Regions from separate parts of the Aminobacter sp. MDW-2 genome, predicted to be linked through region 1. Evidence: predicted binding sites of a transcription regulator. Region 1 holds the regulator's gene; each other region holds the start of a gene.

What was found. The regulator PhoB, encoded in region 1, activates phosphate uptake and scavenging genes when phosphate is short. The targets are predictions, from matches to a motif close to TGTCATNNANCTGTCAT.
Region 2: H5P29_RS20620 (esterase-like activity of phytase family protein) is a predicted target of PhoB. The motif match lies at 6,191-6,207, and genes of this name have one in related genera.
Region 3: H5P29_RS16575 (DUF1868 domain-containing protein) is a predicted target of PhoB. The motif match lies at 5,311-5,327, and genes of this name have one in related genera.

The regions. Positions count from the first base shown of each region.
Region 1 covers NZ_CP060197.1:1,781,382-1,791,960, forward strand. Annotated here, with positions in the region: gene H5P29_RS08735 (response regulator) at 1-2,743, shown strand, start outside; gene H5P29_RS08740 (PstS family phosphate ABC transporter substrate-binding protein) at 3,033-4,070, shown strand; gene pstC (phosphate ABC transporter permease subunit PstC) at 4,173-5,639, shown strand; gene pstA (phosphate ABC transporter permease PstA) at 5,636-6,952, shown strand; gene pstB (phosphate ABC transporter ATP-binding protein PstB) at 6,977-7,801, shown strand; gene phoU (phosphate signaling complex protein PhoU) at 7,840-8,544, shown strand; gene phoB (phosphate regulon transcriptional regulator PhoB) at 8,643-9,332, shown strand; gene H5P29_RS08770 (ROK family protein) at 9,460-10,579, opposite strand, start outside.
Region 2 covers NZ_CP060197.1:4,166,525-4,177,103, forward strand. Annotated here, with positions in the region: gene sufB (Fe-S cluster assembly protein SufB) at 1-913, opposite strand, end outside; gene H5P29_RS20595 (cysteine desulfurase family protein) at 1,084-2,247, opposite strand; gene H5P29_RS20600 (alpha/beta hydrolase) at 2,463-3,137, shown strand; gene H5P29_RS20605 (FMN-binding negative transcriptional regulator) at 3,152-3,802, shown strand; gene H5P29_RS20610 (acetyltransferase) at 3,825-4,262, shown strand; gene H5P29_RS20615 (GNAT family N-acetyltransferase) at 4,266-4,724, shown strand; gene H5P29_RS20620 (esterase-like activity of phytase family protein) at 4,762-6,120, opposite strand; gene H5P29_RS20625 (GNAT family N-acetyltransferase) at 6,234-6,764, opposite strand; gene tyrS (tyrosine--tRNA ligase) at 6,924-8,177, shown strand; gene H5P29_RS20635 (DUF3971 domain-containing protein) at 8,284-10,579, opposite strand, start outside.
Region 3 covers NZ_CP060197.1:3,376,431-3,387,009, reverse strand. Annotated here, with positions in the region: partial or broken gene H5P29_RS16605 (aldehyde dehydrogenase family protein) at 96-542, shown strand; gene H5P29_RS16600 (aspartyl/asparaginyl beta-hydroxylase domain-containing protein) at 757-1,716, shown strand; gene H5P29_RS16595 (hypothetical protein) at 1,824-2,264, opposite strand; gene H5P29_RS16590 (hypothetical protein) at 2,568-2,999, shown strand; gene H5P29_RS16585 (VOC family protein) at 3,075-3,473, shown strand; gene H5P29_RS16580 (alpha/beta hydrolase) at 3,598-4,443, shown strand; gene H5P29_RS16575 (DUF1868 domain-containing protein) at 4,510-5,265, opposite strand; gene minE (cell division topological specificity factor MinE) at 5,508-5,777, opposite strand; gene minD (septum site-determining protein MinD) at 5,774-6,589, opposite strand; gene minC (septum site-determining protein MinC) at 6,607-7,311, opposite strand; gene H5P29_RS16555 (lysoplasmalogenase) at 7,554-8,246, shown strand; gene H5P29_RS16550 (coniferyl aldehyde dehydrogenase) at 8,233-9,657, shown strand; gene H5P29_RS16545 (DUF1801 domain-containing protein) at 9,676-10,140, opposite strand; gene H5P29_RS16540 (DMT family transporter) at 10,222-10,579, opposite strand, start outside.

The sequences.
Region 1 (10,579 bases):
TTTCCACGACATCTGGAGGCTGACAGTGGGCCAGGTCGCCGTCGGCTGCCCGTTCAGGGCGTTGATGGACATCAATCGCTACAGCGGTGTCTATGCCGTCGCCGACGCCGACTGGGAAAGCTACGTCGCCCTGCGCGAGTCCGAGATTGCGGCCGGTGATGTCGCGCCGCGTGAATTCCGCCGCGCCGACGGCTGTACCATGATCTATTCGGTCACTGCCCTGTCCGGCGGCAAGCGGCTGGTTTCCTATTACGACGTCAGCGAGATGAAGCGCCGTGAGGTCGAAGCGGTCGAAGCCCGCCATCGGCTGGCCGAAGTGCTGGAATCGCTGCCGGCCGGCGTCGTCATCTATGACCGCGACGACCGTTTCGTGCTTGCCAACCGCAAGCTCAAGAGCGCCTTGCCGGCACTCCATGACGTACTCACCGAAGGTCGCACGCTGCGCGACAGCATGGTGGCAGCGCAGCGCTCGGGCTACTTCCGCGACACCAGCGACGACGACCTTGATGCCCTCTATGACGCCGATCCTGAGGCGTGGGTCGAGGGCATGATGGAACGCTATCATTCCAGCCAGGCGGTGCGGGAGCGGCGCAATCCCGATGGCCGCTGGTACCAGATCTTCGACCAGCGGCTGGCCGACGGCACCTTCATCGGCGTGCGTGTCGACATCACCGAACTCAAGCAGCGCGAGCGTGCGCTGCAGGACTCGATGCGCGAGAACGAGGTGTTCCGCAGCCTGATCGACAATGTTCCGGTGTCGATCTACGCCAAGCACCACGACCTCAGGCTGATGTATGTCAACCAGGGTTGGTGCGAGCTGACCGGCTATTCCAAGGAAGAGGCCATCGGCAAGACCGATCTCGAGATTTTCGGCTCCGAAGGCGAGCCCTTCATGGAGGCCGACCGCGAGGTCATGCGCCGCGGCACGACGGTTGAGATCGAAGAGACGGCGACATGCGCCGACGGGACGATGCGCCACCAGTTCGCGCGCAAGAGCGCGATGGTGGCCTCCGACGGTTCGCTCTATTTGATCGGCTCGACAACCAACATCACCGAGCTCAAGCAGCGTGAAGTCGAACTCGAGGAAGCGCAGCGCCGGGCCGTGCTGGCCGACCGCGCCAAATCCGAATTTCTTGCCAATATGAGCCACGAAATCCGCACGCCGATGAATGGCGTGCTCGGCATGGCCGAGCTTCTGGCGAAATCCGACCTCGACCCCAAGCAGAAGACCTTCACCGACATCATCGTCAAATCGGGCAATGCCCTGCTGACGATCATCAATGACATCCTCGATTTCTCGAAGATCGACGCCGGCCAGCTGGTGCTCGACCCGATCCCGTTCAACCTGTCGGAAGCGATCGAGGACGTCGCCACGCTGATGTCGACGCGGGCCAAGGAGAAGGATCTCGAGCTGATCGTCAGGATGCAGCCCGATCTCCGGCATCTCTATGTCGGCGACGTCGGCCGCATCAGGCAGATCATCACCAATCTGCTCGGCAACGCGGTGAAGTTCACCGATTCCGGCCATGTGCTCGTCGACGTGACAGGCCGCAGCGACGGCGAGCAGACCAAGCTGCATGTCGCGGTGACCGACACCGGCATCGGCATCCCCGAGGCCAAGCTCAAGCTGGTGTTCGAGAAGTTCAGCCAGGTCGACTCGTCGTCGACGCGGCGGCACGAAGGCACCGGCCTCGGCCTTGCCATCACCTCGCGCCTCGTCGACATGATGGGTGGCGAGATTGGCGTGGAGAGCGGTGAGGGGGCGGGTTCGACCTTCTGGTTCTCCTTGACCCTGCCCAACGCCGGCCGGCTGGAGACGCGGCCGGCAGCACTGATCGACGTCACCGGTGCGCGCGTGCTGATCGTTGACGACAATGCCGTCAACCGCACGATCCTGACAGAACAGATGCTGTCGTGGGGCTTTGATTCCTGTGCCGCCAAGAGCGGCGCCGAGGGACTGCAGGTGCTGCAGGCCGCGCAGGCGATGGGCATCAATGTCGACTGCATCGTGCTCGACTACCAGATGCCGGGCATGACCGGTGCCGAGATGGCCCGGATCGTGCGGCAGTCGCCGACCCTGTCGGACACGCCCGTCGTCATGCTGACCTCGGTCGACCAGTCGCTTTCTGGTCCTGGGCACCGCGATCTCGCAATTGATGCCCAACTGATCAAGCCGGCGCGCTCGTCTGCTCTGCTGGAGGCGCTGGTCGCGGCGATCCAGCGCAAGCGGGCGCCCAACCTCACGCCGGCGCAGATGGTTGAAGCGCAGGTGCCGGCTAAGCTTCCCAGCAGCCCTGCGCCGCAAGCAACGCGCCTCCGCGGCGGCCAACGGCCGGGCGGCGATGGCGGGCTCGACATTCTCGTTGCCGAGGACAACGAGGTGAACCAGATGGTGTTCAGCCAGATCCTGGCCGAAACCGAGCTCAGCTTCGAGATTGTCGGCAATGGCAGGCGCGCGGTTTCAGCCTATGGCGAGCGTCGTCCCAGGATGATCCTGATGGACGTGTCGATGCCCGAGATGAACGGGCTCGAGGCGACGAGCGAAATCCGCAAGCTCGAACGCGGCACCGGCATGCGCGTGCCGATCATCGGTGTCACTGCGCACGCACTCAAAGGCGACAAGGAACGCTGCCTCGAAGCCGGCATGGACGACTACCTGCCCAAGCCGATCAGTCCGCGGGCCCTGCTCGAAAAGATCGAGCGCTGGTCGTGGCAGGACGAGGAGCGCCGCGGCGCCGTCTGACCCGGATCCGGAACACGCGCCGGATCGGCTCTGAAAGATTGTGGAAATGTGACAGTCTGCGGCGACAAAGACCGGCCTGCCGTTGCGTAGGCGGCTTGCTTTCGTTGCCTGCCTGTTGTTTGCCTCGCGCCGGCAAAGGACCGAGGAAACGACCCCTTCAGCGCCATGCACAGCAACCGTTACAGGGGTGACACGAAACTGTCATGCAACTGTAATAGAGGGGGGCTATTGGCTCACCGGGCGCCGAGGAAAGGCGTCATAAGAGATACTCCAACAGGAGCAGGCCCCAATGAAAAAAGCTCTTCTCACTGCGTCGGCTGCTGCCTTCGCGATCGCAGCCTCGGTAGGCTATGCCTCGGCCCGCGACCAGATCCAGGTTGCCGGTTCCTCGACCGTTCTGCCCTATGCAAAGATCGTTGCCGAACAGTTCGGCGAGACCTTCACCAACTTCAAGACCCCCGTCGTCGAATCGGGCGGTTCGGGCGCTGGCATCAAGGAATTCTGCAAGGGCGTCGGCGAGAACACCATCGACATCGCCAACTCCTCGCGTCCGATGAAGAAGGACGAGATCAAGTCCTGCGTCGACGCCGGCGTCAAGGACATCCAGGAAGTGAAGATTGGCTATGACGGCATCGTCTTCGCGACCGACGTCAAGGGCCCGGACTGGGCGCTGACCCCGGAAGACGTCTACAAGGCGCTCGCGGCCAAGATCGCTGTCGACGGCAAGCTGGTCGACAACCCGAACACCAAGTGGAACCAGGTCAACCCGAACCTGCCCGACTGGGACATCGCTGCCTACATCCCGGGCGAAAAGCACGGCACCCGCGAAGTGTTCGAAGAAAAGCTGCTGATCGCCGGCTGCAAGAAGCTCGGCGGCGTTGACGCCGGCAAGGCTTCCGGCCTCGACGACAAGGCCGCGGAAGCCGCCTGCAAGGCCGTGCGCAAGGACGGCAAGGCTGTCGACATCGACGGCGACTACTCCGAGACGCTGGCCCGCATCGACTCGAACAAGACCGGCGTCGGCGTGTTCGGCCTGGCCTTCTACGAAAACAACGCCGACAAGCTGAAGGTCGCCACCGTCGGCGGCATCACGCCTTCGGTCGAGACGATCGCCAAGGGCGAGTATCCGGTGTCGCGTCCGCTGTTCTTCTACGTCAAGAAGGCGCATCTCGGCGTTGTTCCCGGCCTGAAGGAATATGTTGAGTTCTTCCTCGACGACCAGATGGTCGGCCCGGAAAGCCCGCTCGCCGACTACGGTCTGGTTGCTGCTCCGGACGCAGAGCGCGCTGCCCAGCGCGAAGCCTTCGGCGCCGGCAAGACCATGTAATCAACGAACTGCCACGGGGCGTCGGAAAAATCCGGCGCCCCGTGGAATATTTCGCCGACTGTCCCGTTCGGCACAAAGAACCGAATTCACCGAGGCCGGCCCATGTCATTCCTGCTTGTCTTCGCCATCGTGCTCGCAATAGGCTTGGCCGCCTTCGTGGTTGGCCGGCAAAGGGCGCGCGCGCAGGATGATGGAACCGTCAAGCCGCACTCGCGGGCGCACTACCATGGCTGGTGGGCATTCCTGACCGGCGTCGTGCCGGCGGTGCTGTTCCTCGCCGCCTGGGACATCGGCGCCAGCGCCTATCTCAACAGCCACATCCATTCGTCCCTGCCGGCCGATGTCGCAGACGGCACCGTCGCGCATGAAGATCTGTCCGCAGGCCTGGTCAAGAGCCTCGCCAGCGGATTGCGCAAGCTCGACAGCCAGACGCTTGCAACACTGCCCTCGACCTTTACCGAGCTGCAGCCGATGCTTGCCGCCAAGGGCGTGGCGCTGGCTCCCGACACACAGGACTACATGATTCCGATCGCGACTGAGACCAACAGCGTCTCCGACCGCCTCGGCATGATCTCGGCCGTCGTCTCGATCGGCCTCGCCCTGATCGGCGTCGGCTTCGGGCTGAAGGGCATCAGCCCGCGCGCCAGGGCACGCAACAATGTCGAGAAGGTGATGCTGTGGAGCCTGCTCGGCGCCTCGACGCTCGCCATTCTCACGACCATCGGCATCGTTTTGTCGATGCTGTTCCAGACGATCGCCTTTTTCGAGAAGGTGCCGCTGACCAACTTCTTCTTCGGCGCGGTGTGGGATCCGCGCTTCGCCGCTGCTGGTGCGGGCGCCAGCGAAGGCCAGTTCGGCCTGATCCCGCTGCTTGCCGGCACGCTCTACATTGCCTTCGTCGCGCTGCTGGTCGCAGTGCCGATCGGCCTGATGTCGGCGGTCTACATGTCGGAATACGCAGCACCCAAGGTACGCGCGGTGGTCAAGCCGGCGCTCGAGCTGCTCGCCGGCATCCCGACAATCGTCTATGGTATCTTCGCGCTCGTCACGCTTGGGCCTTTCCTGCGCGACATCAGCGCGGCGCTCACCGGCGGCACCCCGTTCATCCAGGCGCAGTCGATCCTGACCGCCGGCCTGGTCATGGGCGTGATGCTGATCCCGGTGGTCTCTTCGCTCTCCGATGACATCATCACCGCCGTGCCGCGCGCCATGCGCGACGGCTCGCTCGGCCTTGGCGCCACGCGCTCGGAAACGATCAAGCGCGTCATCCTCCCAGCCGCTCTCCCGGGCATCGTCGGCGCCATCCTTCTGACCGCCTCGCGCGCCATCGGCGAAACGATGATCGTGGTGCTGGCAGCGGGCGTTGCCGCCAACCTGACACTCAACCCTTTCGAGGCGATGACCACCATCACCGTCAAGATCGTCAACCAGCTGACCGGCGATCTTGAATTCAACACGCCGCAGACGCTCGTCGCCTTCGCGCTCGGCATCACGCTGTTCGCGCTGACGCTGGTGATGAACATCGTCGCCCTTTACATCGTCCGGAAGTACCGGGAGCAGTACGAATGACCGATATTTCGCTCGACACGCTGACCGCGTCAGCTGCCCGTCCGCGCCGCGACATCGGCCTCAAGAAGCGCTATGCCGCCGAACGCCGCTTCCGACTCTATGGTGTGCTGGCGATCGCCATCGGCCTGGCCTTCCTGGCAGTGATGCTGACCTCGATCGTTTCCAAGGGCTACACGGCCTTCTGGCAGACGACGGTGACGCTGCCGATCAACTTCGACGAAAAGATCATCGACCCGTCCAACAAGCGGGCGACCGATCCGAATGTGCTGATCACTGCGAACTATCCCAAGCTCGCCGAACAGGCGCTGATCGAGAAGCTCGGCATCGACCCGAACAACAAGGCCGATGTGCGCAAGCTCAAGGGCTTCCTGTCCGACAGCTCGCGGGTACAGCTCCGGGCGATCGTCGCCGCCGACCCGTCGGTCATCGGCACGACCCGCAACGTCGACATCCTCGCCGCCGCCAATCTCGACTCGGCCTTCAAGGGTCAGATCGACCTCGACGTGCCGGAAAGCCGCCGCAAGGTGTCGGACCAGCAGGTCGAGTGGATGAACAAGCTCAAGGCCGAAGGCGTGATGGCCGAGCATTTCAACACCGGCCTGTTCAGCTACGGCGCATCAAGCCGTCCTGAAACGTCGGGCGTCGGCGTAGCCCTCATCGGTTCGTTCTACATGATGGTGATCGTGCTTTTGCTGGCGCTGCCGATCGGCGTCGCCGCCTCGATCTATCTCGAGGAATTCGCCAAGAAGAGCCGCTTCACCGACCTGATCGAGGTCAACATCAACAACCTCGCCGCCGTGCCGTCGATCGTTTTCGGTCTGCTCGGCCTGGCCGTGTTCATCAATTTCCTCGACCTGCCGCGTTCGGCATCCTTCGTCGGCGGTCTGGTGCTGACGCTGATGACGCTGCCGACCATCATCATCGCGACGCGCGCCGCCTTGGCTGCCGTGCCGCCGTCGATCCGCTCGGCAGCGCTTGGCCTCGGCGCCTCGAAGATGCAGATGGTGTTCCAGCACATCCTGCCACTGGCCGCCCCCGGCATCCTGACCGGCACGATCATCGGCCTGGCGCGTGCGCTCGGCGAGACAGCACCGCTTCTCTTGATCGGCATGGTCGCCTTCGTCGCCGACTATCCCAAGACGCCGTTCGATCCCGCAACCGCACTTCCGGTGCAGATCTACATGTGGGCGAACGAGGCCGAACGCGCCTTTGTCGAGCGCATGTCGGGCGCCATCATCATTCTTCTCATCTTCCTCATGGCCATGAACATCGTCGCCATCGTCCTGCGCCGCCGCTTCGAGCGCCGCTGGTAGGGCATGGACAAGGAGCATCCTGCTATGAACATCATGACCGAAAAATCCCTCGACGACGCGGTGAATGCTGAGATGAACGCCAGAACGAACGAAATCATCAAGATGCGCGGCGACAAGGTGACCGTGCACTATGGCGAGAAGCAAGCGCTGTTCGGCGTCGATCTCGACGTTCGCCAGAATCAGGTGACGGCGCTGATCGGCCCGTCGGGCTGCGGCAAGTCGACCTTCCTGCGCTGCCTCAATCGCATGAACGACACCATCGACGCAGCCCGCGTCGGCGGCAAGATCACACTCGACAGCGAAGACATCTACGATCCCAAGATCGACGTCGTCGAGCTGCGCGCCCGCGTTGGCATGGTGTTCCAGAAGCCGAACCCGTTCCCGAAGTCGATCTACGAGAACGTCGCCTACGGCCCGCGCATCCATGGTCTCGCCAAGAACAAGGCCGAACTCGACGTGATCGTCGAGAAGAGCCTGCAGAAGGCCGCTCTGTGGAACGAAGCCAAGGACCGTCTCAACGAGCCGGGCACCGGCCTGTCGGGCGGCCAGCAGCAGCGCCTGTGCATCGCGCGCGCCATCGCCGTTTCGCCCGAGGTGATCCTGATGGACGAGCCGTGTTCGGCGCTCGACCCGATCGCCACCGCCAAGGTCGAGGAGCTGATCGACGAACTGCGCGAGAACTACACGATCGTCATCGTTACGCACTCGATGCAGCAGGCGGCGCGCGTGTCGCAGCGCACGGCGATGTTCCACCTCGGCTATCTCGTCGAGGAAGGCCCGACCGACAAGATGTTCACCAACCCCGACGACAAGCGGACGCAGGACTACATCACCGGCCGCTTCGGCTGAGTGGGTTTCGTCGCGGCACACGATACGAGGAAGAAATCATGGGCGAACATACAGTCCGGTCCTTCGACGAAGAACTTCAGCACGTCGACCAGCTCATCCGCGACATGGGCGATCTTTCTGGCGCAATGGTGGCCGGCGCCATCCGCGCGCTTCTCACGTCCGACCAGGCACTGGCGCAAAACGTCGTTGCCGACGATACGATCATGGACGCCAAGCAGCGCGATCTCGACAATTCGGCGATCACGCTGATCGCCAAGCGCCAGCCGATGGCGCAGGATCTGCGCGCCGTGGTCGGTGCCATCCGCATGGCGGGTGACCTCGAGCGCATCGGCGACCTCGCCAAGAACATTGCCAAGCGCGTCGGCGCCGTCGGCCAGTCGCCGACCCCGCGCAATCTCTCGCATTCGATCGATGCGATGGCGCAGCTGGTGCTCGGCCAGGTTCGCGGCGTCGTCGATCTCTATGTCGCGCGTCAGGCCGAGGGCCTGAAGGATCTGCGCGCCGACGACCAGAAGATCGACATCCAGTACACCGCCGTGTTCCGCGAACTCCTGACCTACATGATGGAAGATCCGCGCAACATCACGGCCTGCACGCATCTGCTGTTCTGCGCCAAGAACCTCGAGCGCATCGGCGACCATGTCACCAACATCGCCGAGAACGCCTATTTCGTCGTGACGGGTACGCAGCTGCCGCTGAACCGGCCCAAGGTCGACGAGACCACGACGACGGTTCCGGCCTGAGCATTTCCGCAACCGCATGCGTTTGGCGCGGGGGCGCTGCATAGGTTAAATCAGCGCATGGTCCAGAAGCGGCCATGCGCAAGGACAAGGTATAGCCAATGATCGCTCCCAAGGTCATGGTCGTCGAAGACGAAGAGCCGCTGGGCGTGCTGCTTCGCTACAATCTCGAATCCGAAGGCTATCAGGTCGAGGTCGTCACGCGTGGCGACGAGGCCGAGATCCGGCTCCAGGAAAACGTGCCCGACCTGCTGGTGCTCGACTGGATGGTGCCGGCGCTGTCGGGTATCGAACTGTGCCGCCGGCTCAGGATGCGTCCCGATACCGAACGCCTGCCGATCATCATGCTGACGGCGCGGGGCGAGGAAAGCGACAGGGTGCGTGGCCTTTCGACCGGTGCCGACGACTATCTGGTCAAGCCGTTCTCGACGCCGGAATTCATGGCGCGCGTCAAGGCGCTGCTGCGCCGGGCCAAACCCGAGGTGCTGTCCTCGGTGCTCAAGGTCGGCGACATCATGCTCGACCGCGAGTCGCACCGCGTCTACCGCAAGAAGAGCGAGATCAAGCTCGGGCCGACCGAATTCCGCTTGCTCGAATTCATGATGCGGCACCCGGGCCGCGTGTTCTCGCGCAGCCAACTGCTCGACAATGTCTGGGGCGAGACGATCTATATCGACGAGCGCACCGTTGACGTGCATGTCGGGCGCCTGCGCAAGGCGGTCAACAACGGCCGCATGCCTGACGTGATCCGGACCATCCGCGGTGCCGGCTACGCCATCCGTGAGGACTGAGCCGCTTCGGGCTCTTTCCGCTCAGCTAGAGAGTTTCCGCTTTTCTTCGAATCGCGGAATCTCTCTATGTCTTTCTTTTTGAGCAATTCCGGACGGAAAACCGCTGCACACTTTTCCTGGAATTGCTTTAGGCGACGTCGGCATCGGCACGGCGTGGAGCCGTGCCTGCGGCAAAGACCTCCTGATCAACGGCAAGCAGCGCGCGCATCATCGCGCCCTCGCGTTTGAGTGGAACCTCGTTGGGTTCGGTGTCGAAGGAGATCGCCTTCGAGTGCAGCCCGCCCGCCGTCTTGGCGATGGCCGCGCGCACATGTGGCTCCATGATGTCGAAGGCGGTTGCGCCGACGCCGACGAAGGCGAGGGGGGCGGGGTCGAACAGCGCAAACATCGAGCCGAGACCAAAGCCGATGGCTTCGCCGGCCTTGCGGAAGGCCTCGCGTTCGGGGCCATCATGGTCACGTGCCGCATCGGCCACGGCCCTGATGTCGTCGTCGGACAGGTCGGCCAGCGGCTCGGCATTCTCGTCGCCAACCCTTGCGTTGCGCCAGATGGCGTAGTTGCCGGCATAGGCCTCGATGCAGCCGCGGCGGCCGCAGCGACAAAGCGCGCCGTCCGGGCGATGGATCATGTGGCCGAACTCGGCACCCGACGACTGCGTGCCGGTGAACAGCTCGCCCTTGATGACGAGGCCCATGCCGATGCCGTGCGAGAGCAGGATGGCGATGAAGTCGTCGCGATAACGCACCGGATCGCGCCAGCGCAGGGCCTCGGCGATCATGTTGCAGTCGTTCTCGACCGACACAGGCACGCCGAACTCCTGCTCCAGCCGGTCGGCGAAGGGGATGTCGTCGTAGCGGGTGATCGGCGACCACAACAGCTTGCGCGAGGCGGCGTCGGTGATGCCCTGGACGGCGATGGCGATGCGTAGGACGGCGCCGCCCGAAACGCCGGCGCCGTCGATCAGGCGCCGGACCATTCCGACGCATTCGTCGACCAGCGCCTCCGCAGGCATCTGCTGCGTGACAAGCCGCCGGGTCTCTTCGGTCACGGTGTTGCCGGCATAGTCGATGACGGCGGCGGACAGGCTGTTGAGCGAGAGCACGACCGCAACGACAGACGCAGCGTCGGCATCGAGCATCAACCCGACCTGCGGCCGCCCCCGTTTCATGGAGACGGGTTCGCTGAACTTGGCCTCGGCAAGGATGCCTTCTGATATGAGATCAGAGGAAATCGTCGAGATCGTCGAA
Region 2 (10,579 bases), 2.4 Mb from region 1:
CGTCGCCCGGGTACCAGTTCTGCACGGTCGAATATTTGATCTCGGCATCGTCGAGCGCAACCAGTTCGACCACGGCGGCGTGAAGCTGGTTCTCGTCGCGCTGGGGTGCGGTGCAGCCCTCGAGATAGGAGACATAAGCCCCTTCCTCGGCAATGATCAGCGTGCGCTCGAACTGGCCGGTGTTCTTCTCGTTGATGCGGAAATAGGTCGACAGCTCCATCGGGCAACGCACGCCCTTGGGCACGAACACGAACGATCCGTCGGTGAAGACGGCCGAATTCAGCGTCGCATAATAGTTGTCGGAGGTCGGAACGACCGAACCGAGATACTTCTTCACCAGTTCCGGGTGCTCGCGGATGGCTTCCGAGATCGAGCAGAAGATGACGCCGGCCTTGGCCAGCTCGTCCTTGAAGGTGGTGACGACGGAAACCGAATCGAACACGGCGTCGACGGCGACGCGGCCCGATTTGTAGACGTTGTCGCCAGCCTCTTCATCCGCCAGTCCGTCGAGCGGGGCCGATTGCTTCTGAACGCCGGCGAGGATTTCCTGCTCGCGGAGCGGAATGCCGAGCTTTTCGTAGACCTTCAGAATCTCGGGATCGACTTCGTCCAGCGAGGTCGGTCCGGGCGTGCTCTTGGGAGCGGCATAGAAGTAGATGTCCTGGAAGTCGATCTTGGGATAGTCGACGCGCGCCCAGTTCGGCTCTTCAAGCGTCAGCCAGCGGCGATAGGCACCGAGGCGCCATTCGAGCATCCATTCCGGTTCGCCCTTCTTGGCCGAGATGAAGCGGACAATGTCTTCGCTCAGGCCCTTGGGGGCCTTGTCCATCTCGATGAACGATTCGAAGCCGTATTTGTATTGGTCGACGTCGATCTTGCGGACCTGCTCGATCGTTTCCTGCACAGCAGGCATAGGCGTTCTCCATCCACGCCGGGGTCAAGGCCCGACAGTTTTCAAACTATGGCACCGCTGGAGCGGCGTAAGTTCCATATAGTGTGTTTTTGCCCGGAATTCACCCGGAAGGATGCCTTTGGCGTCCCTGACACACCCGTTCACTGGCCGTTGGGCCAAATTTCCGCCGATCAGGCGGCCTTGGTACGGTCCGTGCGGCGCGAAAGAAGCGCCGCCAGGGCCGTTTCGAATTTCTCCACGTCCGCCTCGGACGTCTGCCGGCCAATCGACACGCGCAGCGCACCCAGATTGTCGGCAAAGCCCATCGCCTTCAGCACATGGCTGGGGCCGACCTTGCCCGACGAGCACGCGGAACCTGCCGAGAGCGCAACGCCTGCGAGATCGAAGGCGATCTGTGCCGTCTCAGCCTTGACGCCCGGAATAGCGAAGAATGTCGTGTTGGCAAGCCGTTCGACTGCCTTTCCGAAGATTTCCGCATCGGAAACAAGCCGCAGAACCGTCTCTTCGAGGCGATCGCGCAGGGCCCGGACCTCGCCGATCCCGGCCAGCCCGTCCAGAGCGGTGCGCGCGGCAGCGCCAAATCCAGATATCGCCGGCAGGTTCTCGGTGCCGCCGCGATGGCCCTTTTCCTGACCGCCGCCCGTCACCAGAGGTGCCGGCATCATCAGGTCGGCTTGGGCGACGATCGCGCCGGCACCCTTGGGGCCGCCGATCTTGTGCGAGGAAAGAATCAGATAGTCGGCATAACCCTCTGACATATCGAGAGGAATGCGGCCCGCAGCCTGGACGGCGTCGAGCACCAGCACCCCACCGGCCACCTTCACCAGTTCAGCAATGGCGCGGATGGGCTGAATGACGCCGGTCTCGTTGTTGGCGGCGTGGATCGCCACCAGCGGCAGGCCTTCCGACTTGTCGTGGGCGGCGAGTGCGGCTTCCAGGGCAGCAAGGTCGACGATGCCGTTGCCATCGACGCCAAGACGGGCAACCCGCTCCACCGGGAAACGGCCGCCATTCAGCACGCAAGGATGATCGGCCTCGGTGACATGAAGGCGCGACATGCGCACCGCGCCGCGCCCCATGCGCCAGTCGGGCGACAAAAGCGTTGTCGCGGCTTCGGTGGCACCGGAGGTAAAGACGACATGTTCAGGCCTGGCGCCGACGAGGGCGGCGACATCGCGCCTGGCATCCTCGATGATCTTGCGGGCGGCCCTGCCCTCGCTGTGAACCGACGACGGGTTGGCCTCGACTTCGAGCGCCGCGACCACGGCGGCACGCGCTGCGGGCAGCAGCGGCGCACTGGCATTGTAGTCGAGATAGGCTCGCGGTCCGGCCATTTTCCTGGTTTTTGCCCTGTCAAATCATGTTCGGATGGGAGGACGCGCAATTTCCTTGAAATTCCAAGGCCAGCCGTCCTATCTACCCGCTTTGCCAAATGGGTTTCGCCACCCAGTTTTGAACAGTTCTAAACTAGCTTCTAAGAAGACGCGCCCCTCGCGTCAAGGCTGGGCACAGGATTGTTTCATCGGCCTTGCGTCAAGTGGAGTAGTTTATGCCAGAGGTCATTTTTACCGGTCCGGCGGGTCGCCTGGAAGGTCGTTATCAGCCGTCCAAGGAAAAGAACGCGCCGATTGCCATCATACTGCATCCGCACCCGCAGTTTGGCGGCACGATGAACAACAAGATCGTGTACGACCTCTTCTACATGTTCCAGAAGCGCGATTTCACCACGCTGCGCTTCAACTTCCGCGGCATCGGCCGCAGCCAGGGCGAATTCGACCACGGCACCGGCGAACTGTCGGATGCGGCTGCCGCACTCGATTGGGTGCAGTCGCTGCATCCTGACTCGAAGAGCTGCTGGGTCGCCGGTTATTCTTTCGGCGCCTGGATCGGCATGCAGCTTCTGATGCGCCGCCCGGAGATCGAAGGTTTCATCTCGGTGGCGCCGCAGCCCAACACCTATGATTTCTCGTTCCTGGCACCCTGCCCATCGTCGGGCCTGATCATCCATGGCGACGCCGACAAGGTGGCGCCGCCGAAGGACGTGCAGGGCCTTGTCGACAAGCTGCACACGCAGAAGGGCATCACCATCACCCAGAAGACGCTCCCCGGCGCCAACCACTTCTTCGGCAACGACCCGGAACTGGTGATCGACGAGTGCGCCGAGTATCTCGACCGCCGTCTCGCCGGCGAGCTTTCGGACCCGCGTCCGAAGCGCCTGCGCTAAGAGGAGTTCCGCGCATGTACCAGCCGCCGCTGTTTCGCGAGACCAGGCTGGACGTTTTGCATGCGCTGATCCGCAACCATCCGCTCGGCCTTCTGATCTGCAACGGATCGGAAGGCCCGGTGGCAAATCCGCTGCCATTTCTGCTCGACGCCGACATCGGCCCGAATGGACGGCTGCGAGCGCATCTCGCCCGCGCCAACCCGCAATGGCAGTTGTTGGCTGAAACGCCTGACATGCCGGTGCTGGTGGTGTTCCAGGGCGAGGACGCATACGTCACCCCATCCTGGTACGAAACCAAGCGCGAAACCGGCAAGGTCGTTCCGACCTGGAACTATGCGACCGTGCAGGTGCGCGGCATGGCGCGTGTCATCGACGACAAGGACTGGCTTGCCGGGCAGATCGCCGCGCTCACCGCCAGCCAGGAAGCCGGGCGGACCGAGCCCTGGCAGGTCTCCGACGCGCCTGATGCCTACATCGCAGCCCAACTGAAGGGCATCATCGGGCTCGAAATCGACATCACCGCCATCGACGGCAAATGGAAGGTCAGCCAGAACCGGCCCGTCGGCGACCGCATCGGCGTCGCTGAAGGCATAGAGGCCGAGCAGAAGCCGGCCGGCGGCATGGCGCAACTGGTCCGCCAGTATGGCGGGCTCGCGGGCGAATAGCCCTTTCGACCTGGAGCCTCTCATGAACATCCGTCCCCGCGTCGCGGCCGACAATGCCGTGCTCGTCGCCATCTGGGAGGATGCCGTGCGTGCCACACATCACTTCCTCGGCGAAGACGACATTCAGTTCTTCCGTCCGCTCGTCCGCGACGACTATCTGCCCGCCGTCGAGGTGCTGGTGGCGGAGGACAGCGATGGCAAGCCCGTCGGCTTCATCGGCCTGGACGGCCCAAAGGTCGAAATGCTGTTCGTCAGCACCAGCCAGCATGGCAAAGGCATCGGCAAGGCGCTGATCGAGCATGTCGGCCGGCTGAAGGGGCCGCTTGCGGTCGACGTGAACGAGCAGAACCCGGGTGGCGTCGCCTTCTATCTGAAATGCGGCTTCAGGCAGGTCGGGCGCTCCGAACGCGACGGCCAGGGAAAGCCATTTCCTCTGCTGCACCTGGCGCAGGCGTCCTGAGGCATGAACGGGATCAGCTTCCGGCCGTTTCGCAGCTACGAGCTAGCAGCTTATGTGGCGTGGTTCGATGATGCCGAGGTGGCACGGCGCGTCGACTTCCCCGGCACGGACTGGTTCGCCTATGTCACGGATCCGGCAAGTCCGGCCCATCTTGTCGTGGCCACGCATGGTGCGAGCGACACTCCGCTTGCCGTGTTGCAATATGACGAGCAGGACGACGGCGGCATCAGCCTGCTGATCGTGCTCGACCCCAGCCAACGCGGCCGAGGGCTTGGCAAACGTGTGCTGGCGGCCTTGGTCGCGCATGTCAGCGGCCGTTACACCCATATCGACGGCCAAATCGAAAACGACAATCTCGCCTCCATCGCCTGCGTCGAAAGCTGCGGCTTTGTCCGTCAGGCCGAGAAGCCGGACGACGGATTCCTGTTGTACCGAAAGCCACTTGGGGTCGGAATCTCATAGAATGAATCCGGGCCGCCAAGGCGGCCCGGATGTTGCCTTACTTGGCCTTCAGGAAGTCGCCAACTTCAAGCAGGACGAATTCGTTGTCGTCAGCCTTGTCGAGCGAGCGGCCGGCCGAGAACGGCAGGTTGTTGTCGTTGCCGACGACGATGTGGCTCTCGTCGACGAGATCGACATTCTCGATGGTGACGAAGGGCATATCATAAAAGCCCTCGCCGCCGCCCTGGCGCTTCTTGTTGTCGGGGTCGGCAATCTTCATGAGGTCGATGTAGCCGACCTTGCGCACGGCCTTGCCGACATTGTCGTCAGTCATCTCGATCTTGTAGATGCGCTTGACCTTGGCCGCGCGAGCGAAGCAGTCGGGCTTAGGGGCGTTGGCGTCTGCGCAGGCCTTGTCGGCGGTGCCGGCGCCGTTGTCGCGCTCGATGACGAGTGCGTCGGTGGCGCTGATCATGTTGAAATCGCCGATCGCCTCGCCGCCGTCGGCCAGCGGATAGAGCCAGCTACGGCCGGTCCATTCCTTCTTGGCGGCATCGAACTCGATGACGCGCAGCGCCGTCTTGCCGTCGACCTTCTCGACTTCGCCGTCGGCCATGTAGCGCGGCCCTTCGAGCATGCCGAAAAGCCTGGAGCCGTCCTTGGACATGGCAAGGCCTTCATAACCACCCGAACGCTTGAGGTTGAAGACCGGATTCTTGGCGACCGGATTGCCCGGCAGGGTCAGCGTCGGATGGTCGGGCGAACGGACGGGCTCGCCTTCGGCAACGGTGTCGATGACGTCGGTCAGCTTGCCGTCGAGATCGAACTTCAGCAGATACGGGCCGAACTCCTCGCCGACCCAGAAGCCATCAGCGACCGGCTGGATCGATTCGACGTCGAAATCACCACCGGTGAGGAAGCGGGTGTCGGAGCCTTCGAGCACGATCGGGAACGGCGCCTTGCGGTCGGGATCGGTCAGGAACAGGGTCTTGATGCGGTTCATCGTGCCCTTGTCCCAATCGAATGAGACGTGGTGCAGCATCAGAGCAGCGTCGGTGGAGTTCAGCTTGTTGCCGAAGCCGTTGTCCGACAGCGACCAGAACGTGCCGTCGCCGACGGCCTTGATGCCGGAGAAGCCCTGGACGGGCTGGCCGTCGAAAGGCAGCGACAAGCCGGTCGGGCGCACGCCGTCCTTGCCCGGCACAGTGCCGAGGCCTTCGGCGCGCTTGCGGTCGGGCGTGGTGAACTTGCCCGAGCTGCGCAGGTGCTCCGGCGCGTTTTCGGGTGAAGCAATGATCGTGTTCGCCGGCAGGATGGCGTGACCGGCAAGCGTTGCCTTGAATTCCGTCTCCTCCGCGAAGGCGGAGGCGGTGGTAAGCGCGAGAACAGCCGCAGCCAGATAGAGAGAGCGTCGCATGTTGGACCCCGATTGGTTGAAGGAACGCCCTCCAGCTAGGTCCGGGCCATGTCGGGCAGGTGACGCCTCGGTGAAACTTTGATGAAGTCCCCTGACGCTGGCGGCAGGACCGCCTAGCGCTTCCGCGGGTCGGTGCTGCTCATGGTGTAGACGTGGGCCTCAAGCCCGTTCATCGGTCCGGTGTGCTGGAAGCGCATGCCGATCTTTTCCAGCACGTTCAGCGACGTCGCGTTGTCGACATGGGCAAAGGCGATGAAGTGATCGCCTATCCTGCGGTCGAAGAAGAAGTTGGCCAGGGCTGCGGCTATCTCGGTGGCGTAGCCATTGCCCCAGAATTGCGGGGCAATGGCATAACCGAGTTCGAACTGGCCGGTAGCGGCGAACATGGAGAAACCGGCGCGACCGACGAAGCGCGCGTCCTCGCGCCGCTGCAGCTTGAGTTTGGTGATGCCGTGCAGCCGGTATTCCTCGGCCCAGCCCCTCATGCGGCCGGCAGCCTCGTCGCGTGTCCAGGGCTGGCCGGTGATCGACAGATAGCGCGACGCCTGCACCTGCGAATGCAGCCAGACGAGATCGTCCAGGTCGGTGTCGCGCCACGTCCGGAGCAACAGCCGTGGTGTCTCGAGAACCGTTTCATCCGTCATGTTGGCGTCCATCCATGCACCGCAGTCGTTTCCGGCACCACAAGGGACGCCGCTGACGGTTGGCAATCCTTGTGATTCTGGCACTTCAGATGCTAAAGCGCTGGCGTCGCCGATCCAAAGCCGGATCTGCCGTACCAATCGTCCGCCGAGAGAGAAACCATGTCCGCCTTCAAGTCCGATTTCCTGCGCACCCTTTCCGAGCGCGGCTTCATCCACCAGACCTCGGATGACGCCGGCCTCGACGATCTGTTCCGCAAGGAAACCGTGTCGGCCTATATCGGCTTCGATCCGACGGCGTCGAGCCTGCATGCCGGCGGCCTGATCCAGATCATGATGCTGTACTGGATGCAGAAGACCGGCCATCGCCCCGTGCCGCTGATGGGCGGCGGCACCGGCATGGTCGGCGACCCGTCCTTCAAGGACGAGGCGCGCAAGCTGATGACGCCCGAATTGATCCAGTCCAACATCGACGGCATCAAGCAGGTGTTTTCGAACTACCTGACCTTCGGCGACGGTCCGCGCGATGCGATGATGGTCAACAACGCCGAGTGGCTGCTGCCGCTCAACTATCTCGAATTCCTGCGCGATGTCGGCCAGCATTTCTCGGTCAACCGCATGCTGAGCTTCGATTCCGTCAAGCAGCGCCTCGACCGCGAGCAGTCGCTGTCGTTCCTCGAATTCAACTACATGATCCTGCAGGCTTACGACTTCGTCGAGCTCAACAAGCGCTACGGCCTGCGCCTGCAGATGGGCGGCTCCGACCAGTGGGGCAACATCGTCAACGGCATCGACCTGGGCCACCGCCTCGGTACGCCGCAGCTCTACGCGCTGACCTCGCCGCTCTTGACGACCTCGTCCGGCGCCAAGATGGGCAAGTCGATGAACGGAGCCGTCTGGCTCAATGCCGACATGCTGTCGCCTTATGATTTCTGGCAGTACTGGCGCAACACCGAGGACGCCGATGTCGAGCGCTTCCTGAAGCTATACACGGCGATGCCGCTCGACGAGATCGCGCGCCTGGCAGCCCTTGGCGGCTCGGAGATCAACGACGCCAAGAAGGTGCTGGCGACCGAGGTGACCGCGATGCTGCACGGCCGCGCGGCAGCCGAACAGTCGGCCGAGACGGCGCGGAAGACCTTCGAGGAAGGCGCGCTCGCCGATACGCTGCCGACGGTCGAGGTGCCAGGCGACGAGCTGAAGGCCGGCATCGGGCTGCTGTCGCTTGTCGTTCGCGCCGGGTTGGCCGCTTCGAACGGCGAAGCACGCCGTCACGTCCAGGGCGGTGCTGTGCGCATCAACGACCAGTCGGTCAGCGACGAGCGTCGCGCGGTGACGACCGCCGACCTGACGCCGGAAGGCGTGGTCAAGCTGTCGCTCGGCAAGAAGAAGCACATTCTGGTGCGCCCGGCGTAATCAACGCCTGGCGTAATCAACGCCCGGCGTAACGCCCCCCGCAGGAACCGAGATGGCCGGCAATGCCGGCCATTTTCATGTCTGGGGACAGGTGCCGCCTGCGTGCTCAGTATTCGAAGATCGACCGGAAGATACCGGGCGCGATCGCGGACAGCGGATTGACGTGCAGCTTGGGCGCGTTGGCATCGCCCGAGAGTTTGTAGGTAACGCCAATCAGGCCGCCGTCGCGTCCGTTGCCCAAAATGACCCCGACAAGCGGCAGCTCGCCAAAGATGCGGTTGAGGCCATAGGCCGGCATGAAGGTGCCGGTCATGTTCATCTGGCCCTGCTGGTCGTAGAGCGTGCCCTGGAACGTCGTCCCGATCAGCGGCCCGCGCAGGACGCCTTTGTCCAATGCCAGGTACTTCGAGCGCTTGTCGATCTGGGCGAAACCGCGTTCGAACCTCACCTTGGAGACGTCGATGTCCTTACGCATCGCCTGGTTAAGGCTGCGATTGTCGCCGGCCGGCTTGCTGGCGACGATCGAGGCCAGCCTCGGTTCATCGACGACGACGAATTCGCGCACATCGACCTGGCCCTTGAGTGGCCCGTCGCCTGAGGATTCCAGCGCGAGCGCCAGCGATCCGCCCTGCATGCGGGCATAGACGTCAAGGAAGCGCAGGATGGCGCCGGCGTCAGCGGATCGCACGTCGAGGCGGCGGCCACCGCCCTGAAGCACGTTGCTGACGGTGATCTGGCCACCGGAACTGGCTGTCGCGTCGACCTTGAGCCCGCCGACCTTTGAGCCGGAGCCCGAATACTCGAGCGTAACGCCCGAAAGCTTCTCGCCGCTGAAGCCGACCAGAGTGTCGACATTGGCAGTGACCGAAATGGAGTTTGAACCGGCTGATTTCGTCGCACTGTCGACGTCGGACATGAACTGCTTGATCAGCGCGCGCGCATCGAGCGAGTTGCCCTTGACCTGGACCGCAAAACCCTTGCCCGAGCGCTTGATGTTGACCGCGACGTCGTCGCCGCGGTTGAGCTGCACCTTGTTGAAGCGCGCCGAAGACAGGCTGCCATTGGCGAGCGCGACGTCGCCCGTGATGGTGAATGTCTTTCCGTCGAGGTTGAAGTCGGACAGCGTCGACCTGTCGCCATCCGACGTCATGGTGAACGACACCTCGGCTGATATGCCCGGCCCCTTGCTCCAGCCGACCCATGGCAGATCGAGCCTGGCCGCGGTCAGGTCGGCCACGATGTGGCGCTTGCCGGGTTCGGGCTGTTCGACATCGACCTTGATGGTTCCCGAGAGCATGTCGGACAGGCCGGGAACAAGCGCGTTGCGTGCCTTGTCGTCGAGCACGAACTGGACATTGCGTTGCTTATCGATGCCATTGTCGCGCAGCGGCTCGACAAGGTCGAGTTCCGCCGGAACACCATTGAGCTTGCCCTTGGCAACGATGACGGCCTTGTCTGGTGTGACGGTGATGTTGCCGTCGGCGTCGGACAGCTTCTGGCCGTCGAACTCCTTGGCCACAGCCAGGCCGTCATAATCGAGCGCCACCTTCCAATCGAGCTTGTCGGTGTCGATGCCGCTGGTGAGCGGAATGTCGGCCTTGACGTTGCCGGTGACGTCGCCCGTCAGCTCCTCCGGCAGGATGCCGACGTGGCGCATGGCATTGATCGGCTCATAGGAAGCGAGTTCCGCGATTGCATCGGCGCTGCCATCGACATCGATATCGAGCGAGCCGATGACCGGCATGACATTGGCCTTGACGACCTTCAGCGTGCCGTTGCTGGCGGCGACGGTGCGGCCGCTGGGCATGAAGACGGTGCCCTGGGACAAGGACACGTCGACGTCGTTGCCGTGGAATTCGACGATGCCCCTGGCATCGCGAATGGGCGGAATGCGGCCGGCGACGTCGAAGCGCGAGCCGTCGATCTCGAAACGACCGAACACTTCCTGGGCGTTGAGCGGCACGCCGTTGCCGAGACGGTCGGGCCTGACGTCGAACTGCACGTTGCCGTCGACGACACGGCCGCCATAGAGATTGTGCAGCACCCAGAGCCGGGCATTGCGGGCCGAAAACCACGGCCACAGCTGCTTCACATGCGCGACCGACATGTCATGGATGGTGAAGGCGACAAAGATGCCGGGCGCCTTGCCGTCGACGAACTGCACCGACGCCTTGCCGAGCGCCTCGCCGCCCGGTCCTGATTTCAGGCCGATCTGCTCGGCAGCGAGCGTGTTGGTGACCACGTCGTAGGTGCCGGCGATCCGCGCCAGGAAACTGAGCGCAGGCTCGGGCGATTCATCAGGCGCCAGGCGCGAGTCGCGGCTGATCAGCTCGAAGCGATAGGCTGGATTGTCGGAAGCATTGCCGGTCGCCGGGCGCGGGCCGAAGCCGCCGGTGAAATCG
Region 3 (10,579 bases), 1.6 Mb from region 1:
TGCAGTGACATTGCGGAAAGCATAGATCCGCACTGCTGGCGCAGCTTACTCCATCGTCCTGAACACCTAGCGTAGCGTCCTGATCGAGCCGGCGTCATGACGAGGTCGTCGAACGGCTGGCCGCGCGCGCCGCATCCACCCGCATCGGCGACCCCAGGGAGACCTCGACCAGCATGGGGCCGCTGGTCTCGGAAGTGCAGATGAAGCGTCTGCTCGACTACATCGAGATCGGCAAGCAGGAGGGCGTGCGCCTGGTCACCGGCGGCAGCCGCCACGGCGAGCGCGGTTTCTATGTCGAGCCGACAGTCTTCGCCGACGTCGCGCACGAGATGCGCATCTCGCAGGAAGAGATCTTCGGCCCCGTCGCCACCGTCATCAAATTCAACGACGACGAGGACGCACTGCGCATTGCCAACGGAACTGTCTATAGCCTCGCCGCCGGGGTCTGGACGGCAGATATCGGCCGCGCCCACGACTTCACCAGGCGCCTCAAGGCCGGCACGGTCTGGGTCAACACCTATGGCCCGACCGACATCCGCCTGCAAAAGCCGCCGAAATCATCGGCGGCTTTTGTCGTTGGTGGGGGCACATCGTCCCAATCAGCCAAGGAATGCCAGCCAGTTTGCCCGACCCAACGATCCGATCTGCCGGCAGCAAAGCCGATCGGTGGCGAGCTGTAGCCGAGCACCGTCACGTAATGCTGCTGCAATGCGTCATCCGTAATCAGTCGCGCGGAAGGTTTTCCAAGGAGAACTCATGCTGGTTTCCGCGTTCATTCTGGCGCTCGCCGCCATAAGCATCGTTTATGTCTACCGTTTCAGGGGTGAGGCTCGCTACAACAGCCTGACCGAGTATATCCGCAAGGGTTGGCCGATCTTCACGCCCCTCAATTGCGTGCTCTACATGACCACGCTGCGGCGTGGATCGAAGGCCGTCCTCGACCCGGCCGAGTTCCCTGAAGTCGGCCTGCTGCGCCAGAACTGGCAGACGATCCGCGACGAAGGGCTGGAGCTGGTGCGCCAGGGCTATTTTGACGCGACCAAGCGTCCGGGCACGGCAGGCTCCTACGATGTCGGCTTTCGGACGTTCTTCAAATATGGCTGGAGCCGCTTCTACCTCAACTGGTATGGCTACACGCACCATTCCGCGCGGCGGCTCTGTCCCCGGACGACAGAGATATTGCTGCAGGTGCCGGCGGTGCATGGCGCCATGTTCGCCTTCCTGCCGGGCCGCTCAAAACTGACCAGGCATGCCGATCCCCTCGCCGTATCCCTGCGCTATCATCTTGGCCTGGCGACACCCAATTCGGACGACTGCTTCATCAATGTCGATGGCCGCAATCAGAGCTGGCGCGATGGCGAGGTGCTGATGTTCGACGAGACCTACCTGCACTATGTCCGCAACGACACCGACTCCGACCGTCTCATCCTCATGTGCGACGTCAAACGCCCGTTGAACCCGATCGGGGCGCTGTTCAACTTTTTCTACCAGGGCATAACCCGTGCCTCGGTCGTGCCCAACACACCGGAAGACCATCGCGGTCTGGCCAACAGGGCCTTTGCCCGGCTATCACCGCTGCTGGCACGGATCAAAGCGCTGAAGGCGACCAATCGCCTGATGTATTACACCATCAAGCGGTCGGTAAATGTGCTGCTGGTCCTGCTGCTTGTGGGCTTGGCAACGGGCGTGGCTCAATTGCTTGGCCGCCTGGTTTGAAGGCCGTATCGTAGAACCATCCCTGGTTTCGGAACACGGCCGCTCGGGGATGGCTTTTCAGAATTGCCGATGCAGGGTGTGATGGAGGCTGCGAAAAGACCGCAATCTCAGCACCGCCGCACCCCGCCTCTCCTGGCGCAACGCTTGCGCTCGCCCGGGCTCCGGTTTGCGACGACAGGGCCGGCATCCGCCTCCGTAATGCCGTAGCGCTTGTAGAATTCGGCGTTGTCGCGCTCGATCTGCTCGCGCATCACCTTGTCGTGGCGGATGATCATCGCGTCGCGGGCAGCCCTGCCCGCCGTCGTGGTAACAAGGCTGCCGGCACCCATTGGCAGCATCGAGGCGGCTACCCCCGCGACGCCCTGCGCCGTTCCCAGCGCAGTCGCCTCCGCCATCATCTGCTTTTCCAGCTTGCGCGTGTCGTAGGAATAGCCAGGGCCTTCGAAGTTCGATTCAGTGGTCGTCGAGCAGGCCGAGATCGCGTAGCAGAGCGCCAGCGCGCCACTGCCGATCCATGCCCGATGACCTGACAATGCGGTTCTGCCCATGCCTCGCCCCTCGACCGGCAACGGCCGGCGCAGCGGCGGCCCCTGCCGCCAGCCCCTTTCATTTACGCCCGGGGGAAGGCCACGTCTTGGACTGGAATGAACAGACCATGCCCAGACGGAACAAGCCATCGATTTCAGCTGTTACTCGGCAAAACAACTTGCTGCCTGCACCAAATCTGCTGCACGAAATACGCGCAGTGTTGCTGGAATATCTTTTCCTCGCGACCGGAACAGCCAAAAATTGTTCACTGGACATCGTTCTTCCCTAGGGCAAACTGCCTCCAGGGGTGCGAAGGAGGAGATATGCGCGCAAGAACAGCGACCATCGGCGACCTCGAGGTGGTCTTCCATGACCTGTCCAAACGGATGTCCGACGAGTATGCCGCCGCCGGCAAGGACGCCAAGAGCGCCTACGACAACCTGATGATGAACCTGAAGGAAGGACGCGCCCACGCGCTTGTCGAAGGTGACCGCCCGGTGGCGATCATCGCCTGGCACGAGCATTCGGACGCGGCCGAAACACTCTTCGCCGCCCAGGACGAGTTCTTCGCCGCGCCCACGGTCCGGTTCTGCAAGCGTCACATCCGCCGTATCCAGCAACTTGCCGGCAACGTGCCGATCCACTCGCGCGGCTGGCTCGATCGCCCCGAGGTCGCGCGCTGGTTCCGCATCATCGGCTATGTCGAACGCGGCCGGCAGCATGGCGCCCTGCTGTTCGAACTCCCGCCCGCCTAGACCAGCCGCCTTGGCAAGGACGCGTCGTCGTAGCAGACTGCTGCGGCGACTGTGCCCCCATCCCGGGAGTAACCGATGCCATCTGACACGGTACACTCTGAAATGGTCAATGTCCGCTACCTCGTCGACGACGTCGAGGTCTCGATCGACTGGTACACGCGCCATCTCGGCTTCGAGGTGCTTACCAACTATGCGCCGGCCTTTGCCGACGTCTCCCGTGGGTCGCTGCGCCTGTTGCTCAGCGGCCCGACCAGTTCGGCGGCACGGCCGATGTCCGATGGCGCCCAGCCGCGCGCCGGCGGCTGGAACCGCATCCACCTGATCGTCGACGATCTCGCGGCGCAGGTGGCGCGACTGCGGGCCGAGGGCGCGCAGTTCCGCAACGACATGATCAAGGGCCCCGGCGGCGCGCAGATCCTGCTCGTCGACCCCTCGGGCAATCTCGTCGAGCTGTTCCAACCGGCCGGGCGCTAGGCGTAAGAGGTCGCGGCTTCCCCCGACAGGCGCCTGTACAACCCATGCTTGCGCGCTTGAGCAAAGGCGCTCACAGTTCCTTGGCCTCGATGGGAGGTTCTTTTCATCAACTGCGGGGGTAGTCATGATGCAGGCTTGGGGAGCTGATACGACCGAAGAGACATTCCAGAGCGCCGGAGGGCTGAACATCTTCCTCAGGTCGCGGCGACCGGAAGGCAAGGCGCGCGCCGTCGTCGTCATCTGCCACGGCGTCAATTCCCATGGCGGGCAGTATGGCTGGGCGGCGGAGCATCTCGTGAAGCACGGCTTTGCCGTCTTCGCGCTCGACCTGCGCGGACGCGGCAAATCGGACGGCGAACGCTTCTTTGTCGAGACGGTCGGCGACTATGTCAGCGATGTCGCCGGCGCGATCCGGATTGCCAAGTCGCGATATCCCGGCCTGCCGCTGTTCCTGCTCGGCCACAGCGCCGGCGGCGTGGTCTCGGCCACTTACACGCTCGAAAACCAGTCGGAGCTTGCCGGCTTCATCTGCGAGAGTTTTGCCTTCCAGGTGCCGGCGCCCGGATTCGCGCTCGCTGCGATCAAAGGGCTCAGCCACGTCGCCCCGCGCCTGCCGGTGCTTAAGCTCAAGAACGAGGATTTTTCCCGCGACCCGGATGCGGTGGCAGCTCTCAACAGCGACCCGCTGATCGCCCACGAGGTTCAGCCGGCGCTGACCGTCGCAGCGCTCGTCCGCGCCGACGAAAGGCTGCGTGAGGAGTTCCCCATGATCACCCTGCCGGTGCTGATCATGCACGGCACCTCCGACAAGGCCACCGTCTGCCATGGAAGCGAATACTTTTTCGAAACCGCCGGCTCCCGGGACAAGACGCTGAAGCTCTATGAGGGCCATTATCACGATCTGCTCAACGACATCGGCAAGGAAGACGCCATTGCCGACATGACCAATTGGATCGACAAGCGCCTTTAGGCGCGCCAGCGCTGGGCGGCGTACAGGTCGTCACCGGGATCGCGACGCTCGCCGCGATCCATTCATTCAGCTGCCGAGTGCCTCCCACCTCCGCAATTTCCGCCCAAGGCCGCCAAGCACCAGCAACTCGCAGAAGTGGTTCATGTCCTCGAACGAGCAGAACGCCGGCGGGTCGAGTTCGAGGATCGGCATCTTGCGCCTGATGTCGCCGGCCACTTCGCCCAGCATCTCCTGCCAGCGCGGCAAGGCGTCGTCGTCGAGCCAGTCGATGGCGTAGGCGAAGGTGATGTGGAACGGGTAGTCGTCATGATCGGGATGGCGGTAGCCGAGCAGGTCGGCGAGCACGTCGCGCCATTGGCGCATTGCCCTGCGGTCGCGTTCCCGGGCACCGTCAACCAGAAGGCCGGAGGGCCGCGCATGTGTCACCTCGACCTGGAACGGCTCCAAGACCGGCAGCGTCTCCAGCCGCGCGGCCATGATCTCGGTCAACTCCTCGATCGACGCGTCGAGCGCCAGGCCATCCGGCCAGAATCCCGGCTTGCGACGGTACTCGATGACGCCCTGGAACAGTGTCATGTGCAGGCTGGTGATGGGAGTGAAGACGAAGTGCCTCGCCTCGGGCATGGCGAGGAATTTCTCGCGGGCCTCGACCAGACCTTCCAGCGTCGGCGAGCCCTTCGAGACATGGCAGACGATGGTGTTGCCGGGCTCAGGCAGGAAGCCACCAGCGCGTAGATAGCGCGTGCCGAGATGCGGCGGCTGGGTCGTGTTGCGTCCACTAGAATAAGCGAGCAGTTCGGGCGAGAGAGCATCTGCGGGCATCGTTGCGGTCCATCGTTCGAGGTCCGCCTGCCCTAACGCCCCTCAGCGACCGCCGCATGACAACAAGGAGATACGAGATTGCGAGTTCACGAAGCCGCAGCCTGAAAAGCTGCCCTCACCATCGGGATCGTCGATGCGGGTGCTGCCGCCACGACACCTCAGGCCATCGCCGGCGTGGCAGGCACGACATCCTGCACACCGGCGGCCTCTCGGCGGATCGCCCAGCCAGCCTGCGTCTTCGCTCAGATCGCCGCCGCGGCCTTGATGCCGGCGTTGGGGATATGGATGTCGATTTCCAGCGTCGAGGTGGTGGCGCCGCGATCCATGGTGATCTTGACGTCATCCTGGTTGACCTGGACGTGCTTGGCGATGACCGCGATGATCTCCTCGCGCAGCACGGCGACGAGATCGGGCTGGTTGCGGTTGTTGCGTTCATAGGCGAGCAGCACCTGCAGACGCTCGCGCGCCACCGGTGCACTACCGCCACGCTTGAAGAAGTCGAGCAGTTTCATGCCACTCTCCTTCCCAGAAGACGGTTAAGGAGACCTTTCTTCTCGACCGGCGTGACCATCGGCACGTCCTCGCCCTCAAGGCGCTTGGCAGCGTCGGCATAGGCGCGCGCAGCGGCATTGGTCGGCTCGTTCAGCGTCACTGGCGAGCCGACATTGGAGGCGCGCAACACGCCCTGGCTTTCCGGAATGATGCCGAGCAGCGGCACCGACAGGATTTCCAGCACGTCGTCGATCGACAGCATCTCACCGCGGGCCGCGCGGCCGGCATCGTAGCGGGTTACCAGCACGTGCTTGGTGACGCGCTCACCCTTCTCGGCCTTCAGCGTCTTGGAATCGAGCAGGCCGATGATGCGGTCGGAATCGCGGACGGAGCTGACTTCCGGGTTGGTGACGATGACGGCCTCGTCGGCGAAGCGCATGGCAAGCTGGGCGCCGCGCTCGATGCCGGCCGGGCTGTCGCACAGCACGTAGTCGAACTTGTCCCGGAGCGCGTTGATGACACCGGCGACACCCTCCTCGGTCAGCGCGTCCTTGTCGCGCGTCTGCGAAGCCGGCAGCAGGAACAGCGATTCGACGCGCTTGTCGCGGATCAGCGCCTGCGCCAGCTTGGCCTGGCCCTGCGTGACATTGACGAGGTCGAAGACGACGCGGCGCTCGGCGCCCATCACCAGGTCGAGATTGCGCAGGCCGACGTCGAAGTCGATCAGCACCACCTTCTTGCCGGACTGGGCGAGCACGGCACCGAGGGCAGCCGTCGAGGTCGTCTTGCCGACCCCGCCCTTGCCAGATGTGACGACCACTACCTTGCCCATTTTGTTGTCTCCGTTTGTCAATTGAGGGGCGCGACCTGGATGGCGTTGTCTTCCAGATGGACCTGGATCGCCTTGCCATGCATCGACGGCTCCATGTCCTCGGCGGTGCGGTACCAGCCGTCGACGGCCAAAAGCTCGGCCTCGTTGCGGCGGCAGAAGATGCGGGCGCTGCGGTCGCCCCAGGCGCCGGCAAAGGCGCGGCCGCGCAGCGTGCCATAGACGTGGATCGAGCCGCCGGCGAGGATCTCGGAACCGAAGCTTGCCGAACCCATGACGATCACGTCGCCATGCGGATGGACGATCGACTGGCCGGAACGCACCGGCTGCTCGACGATCAGCGTGTTGGACGGTGACAGCGGCGCCTTGGCGGCCTCCTCGGCCTTCGCCAGCGCTTCGGCGTCGACCTGTTCTTCCTCGACCATCGTCTTCCTGGCGCCGGCCAGTTTCGGTGGCAGCTCGTCGCCGAGCGAATCGATATAGTCGGCCTCGATCGCATAGGTCCTGATTCCGCGCTCGGCGATCAGGGTCACCAGGGCGCCGATTTCGTCGGCCAGCGGCTTCAGCGCATTGAGGTCCAGCACCACCGGCCGACCCTTGAAAAAGCCGGGAGAATTCTCGATCCAGCGGTCGAGATCCTGCAGCCACTGGTCCAGCGGCGCCTCGGGCACAAGCGCGAAGGCAACAAACGAACGGGCGCGAAAGCGGATGGATTTGTTCTGCATCGGGGCGCAAATCACTGGCAGGCTTCTGGGAGGTCGGGGTGTAGGCGATGGTGAACGAAACGTAAACTGCAATTCGCCTTACAGCGCGTTATGCTCCGCGCGTATCGCATTTGCGCAACGGCCCCGTGACCCGACCCCAAACATTGGCACCTGCCCTTCCCGCACTTTACGTAAGGGTAACTGGACAAACTGCCGAAAACATTGGCTTATCCTGACATCGGCAGCACGAGGGGGCGCGCGGCATGGGCACGGCGACACGCAGCAACGCAACGATCTACCGGCTCTTCGCCATCTGCGCGGTGCTGGCCATTCTGGGCAGCCTGATCGCGCCCGATGCCAGCTCGCACTGGCGCTGGCTGCATTACCTCACCAAGCCGACGGCGACGCTGCTATTGCTGATCGCCGTGCTGCGCGGCATGGATTCGCGTAGCTATGGCCTGCCGATCGCCATTGGCCTCGGCTTTGCCGCGGTGGGTGACTTTTTCCTGATGCTGCCGGGAGACTATTTCCTTGCCGGCCTCGTCTGCTTCCTGCTCACCCACTGCGCCTATATCTGGGCGCTGACCCGCGATTCGAAATTTGCAGGCAATATCGGCATCTTCGCGCTGTTTGCCGCGCTGGCCGCTGCCGTCTTCGCCGGGCTGTGGTCGTATTTGCCCTCGCCCATGCGCATTCCGGTTGCGCTCTACGCGCTGGTGCTTGCCACCATGGCCGCCCAGGCGCTGTCGCGCGACCGCCAGCTTGCCGGCACGCCCGCGCAGAAAGCGGCACGCCTTGCAGCCCTCGGCGGCCTGTTCTTCATGGTCAGCGACACGGTGCTTGCTTATGGCCGCTTCCGCTGGAACATTCCCTACAATGCCATCTGGGTGCTCGGCACCTATTATGCAGCGCAGTATCTCTTCGCCCGTTCGACGGAAAACGATGCTGAAGCCTAACGACAGCCAGCCCGACCTCAGGGCAACCTTCGACACGCTGCGCGCCGCCTGGCTCGAGACGCGGCCGTCCTATGCCCAGCGCGTCGACGACCTCAAGCGCCTGCAGCGCGCTTTCGGCCAGCGCCTCGACGAGATGGTCGAGGCAATCAGCGCCGATTTCGGCCACCGCTCCCGCCATGAAAGCCTGCTCGGCGAAGGCAGCGTCGTCTTGTCTGAAATCAAGCACACGCAACGCATGCTGAAATCGTGGATGAAGCCCGAGCGTCGTTCGGCCGGTTGGAAGCTGCTGCCCGCCAGCGCCGAGATCCGCCACGTGCCGCTTGGCGTCGTCGGCATCATCGCGCCGTGGAACTATCCGGTGAACCTGGCGTTGGCACCGCTTGTCGCGGCCATCGCCGCCGGCAACCACGTCTTCCTCAAGCCCTCCGAACACACGCCGCGCACCGCCGCCTTCCTGCAGTCGCTGCTGGCAGAAGTCTTTCCGCCTGCGCGGGTGGCGGTGGCGCAAGGCGGCACTGAGCTGTCGGCGGCCTTTTCCGAACTGCCTTTCGATCACTTGTTCTTCACCGGCTCGACGGCTGTCGGCCGCAAGGTGATGGCCGCGGCCGCCCGCAACCTGACGCCGGTGACACTCGAACTCGGCGGCAAGTCGCCAGCCATCGTCGCGCCGTCTGCCAATCTCGAACGCACGGCCCGGCGCATCGCCACCGGCAAATTCTTCAACGCCGGCCAGACCTGCATCGCGCCCGACTATGTTCTGGTGCCGCAGCAAAAGCGCGACGAGCTCGTCCGCCTGGTCAAGCAGGAAGTCAGTGCCCGCTACAACGCCAGGCAAGGTTTCGACGACTACACCTCGATCGTCAATGACGGCCAGTTCGCCCGCCTGAGCGGCCTGCTCGACGACGCAGCCGTACGAGGCCACGAGCGGGTCCCACTGCTCGACATCGCCACATTGCCCGCCGGCCGCGAGCGCCTGCTGGCGCCGACCGCCGTGCTCGATCCCGCCCCTGACAGCGCCGTCATGCGCGACGAGATCTTTGGGCCGATCCTGCCCATCGTCGGCTATGCTTCGCTGGACCAGGCCATCGCCTATGTGGTGGAGCGAGACCGCCCGCTGGCGCTCTATTGCTTCGGCGACGACAAGGCCGAGATCGAAACCATGCTGTCGCGCATCGTCGCCGGCGGCGTTTGTGTCAACGACACGCTCTACCAGTTCGCCTGCGCCAACCTGCCCTTCGGCGGCGTCGGCGCCTCCGGCATGGGCCACTATCACGGCCGCGAGGGTTTCCTCACCTTCTCCAAGGCGATGCCAGTGTTGCGCAAATACGAGCCCTCGGCCAGTGACCTGATCCGCCCGCCCTACAAGGGCCTGACCGACTGGTTGGTGCGGCTGGTGACGAAACTGCACTGATTGAGATGTGCCGCTGGGTCAGCGCTGCCGCCGGTGATAGGTCAGCGCCATCGCCAGGCAGATCGCCAATGGGGCCGGCAACGGTTTATCGACGTCGAGCAGGAGCGCCCTGTTGCCCTGATAGGTGAAGGTTTCGCCAAAATGGGCGCGAACACTCTCCACCAGCGTCGTTTGACAGTTGAAATACACCGCGCAGCTCTGGCCGCCGGGCTTCGGCCAGCCGAGCCTTATGGTGGAGCCGCTGCCGCTGGTTTCGGTCAGGTAAGCCGGCTCGCCCCATTTCAGCGTTTCGGTCAATGGACCGACGCCCGACGTTTCGGCCGCCGTCGACAGGATCAACCCGCGTATGTCGAGCAACCGCGCCCGCACCGGCGCGGGAAATGCTGCGAAAACAGCCGCCACCGCAGCTGGCATCGCCGCTTCGCGTGCGGCCACGCCGTGCATGTCTGCCGTGCGGCGCTCCTTTATGTCGGCCTGGTGCATCGTCGCTTGCTTCTTGCTTCGCCTGCAGGATCGCGTGATCCAGATTGACAAATCCTGCTGAATTTCAGGCGCCAGCCGCCCTCACTTCATGAAAAGCAGCGCCATGCCCGCCACCACCAGCGCCGCCCCTGCCCAGGCGCCGCCGGCCGGGCGTTCGCCCGTCTTGGCCCACAGCATCGGCAGGATGATCACGGGCGACGTGGCAGACAGGGTCGAGACGATGCCGACCTTGCCGCCGGACAGCGCAAACAGCAGCAGCGTCATGCCGATGGCGAGCGCGATGATGCCGGTCAGCGCTGTCAACGCCGCCACCTTCCAGGTCAGCGGCCCCTTCGGCTTCACCGCCGGGATCGGCAGTTGCAGCAGCACCGTCAGGCAGAAGGCGGCAATGCCGACACGCAGCATCGAGGCGAGGAACGGGTCGATACCTGTCGCCATG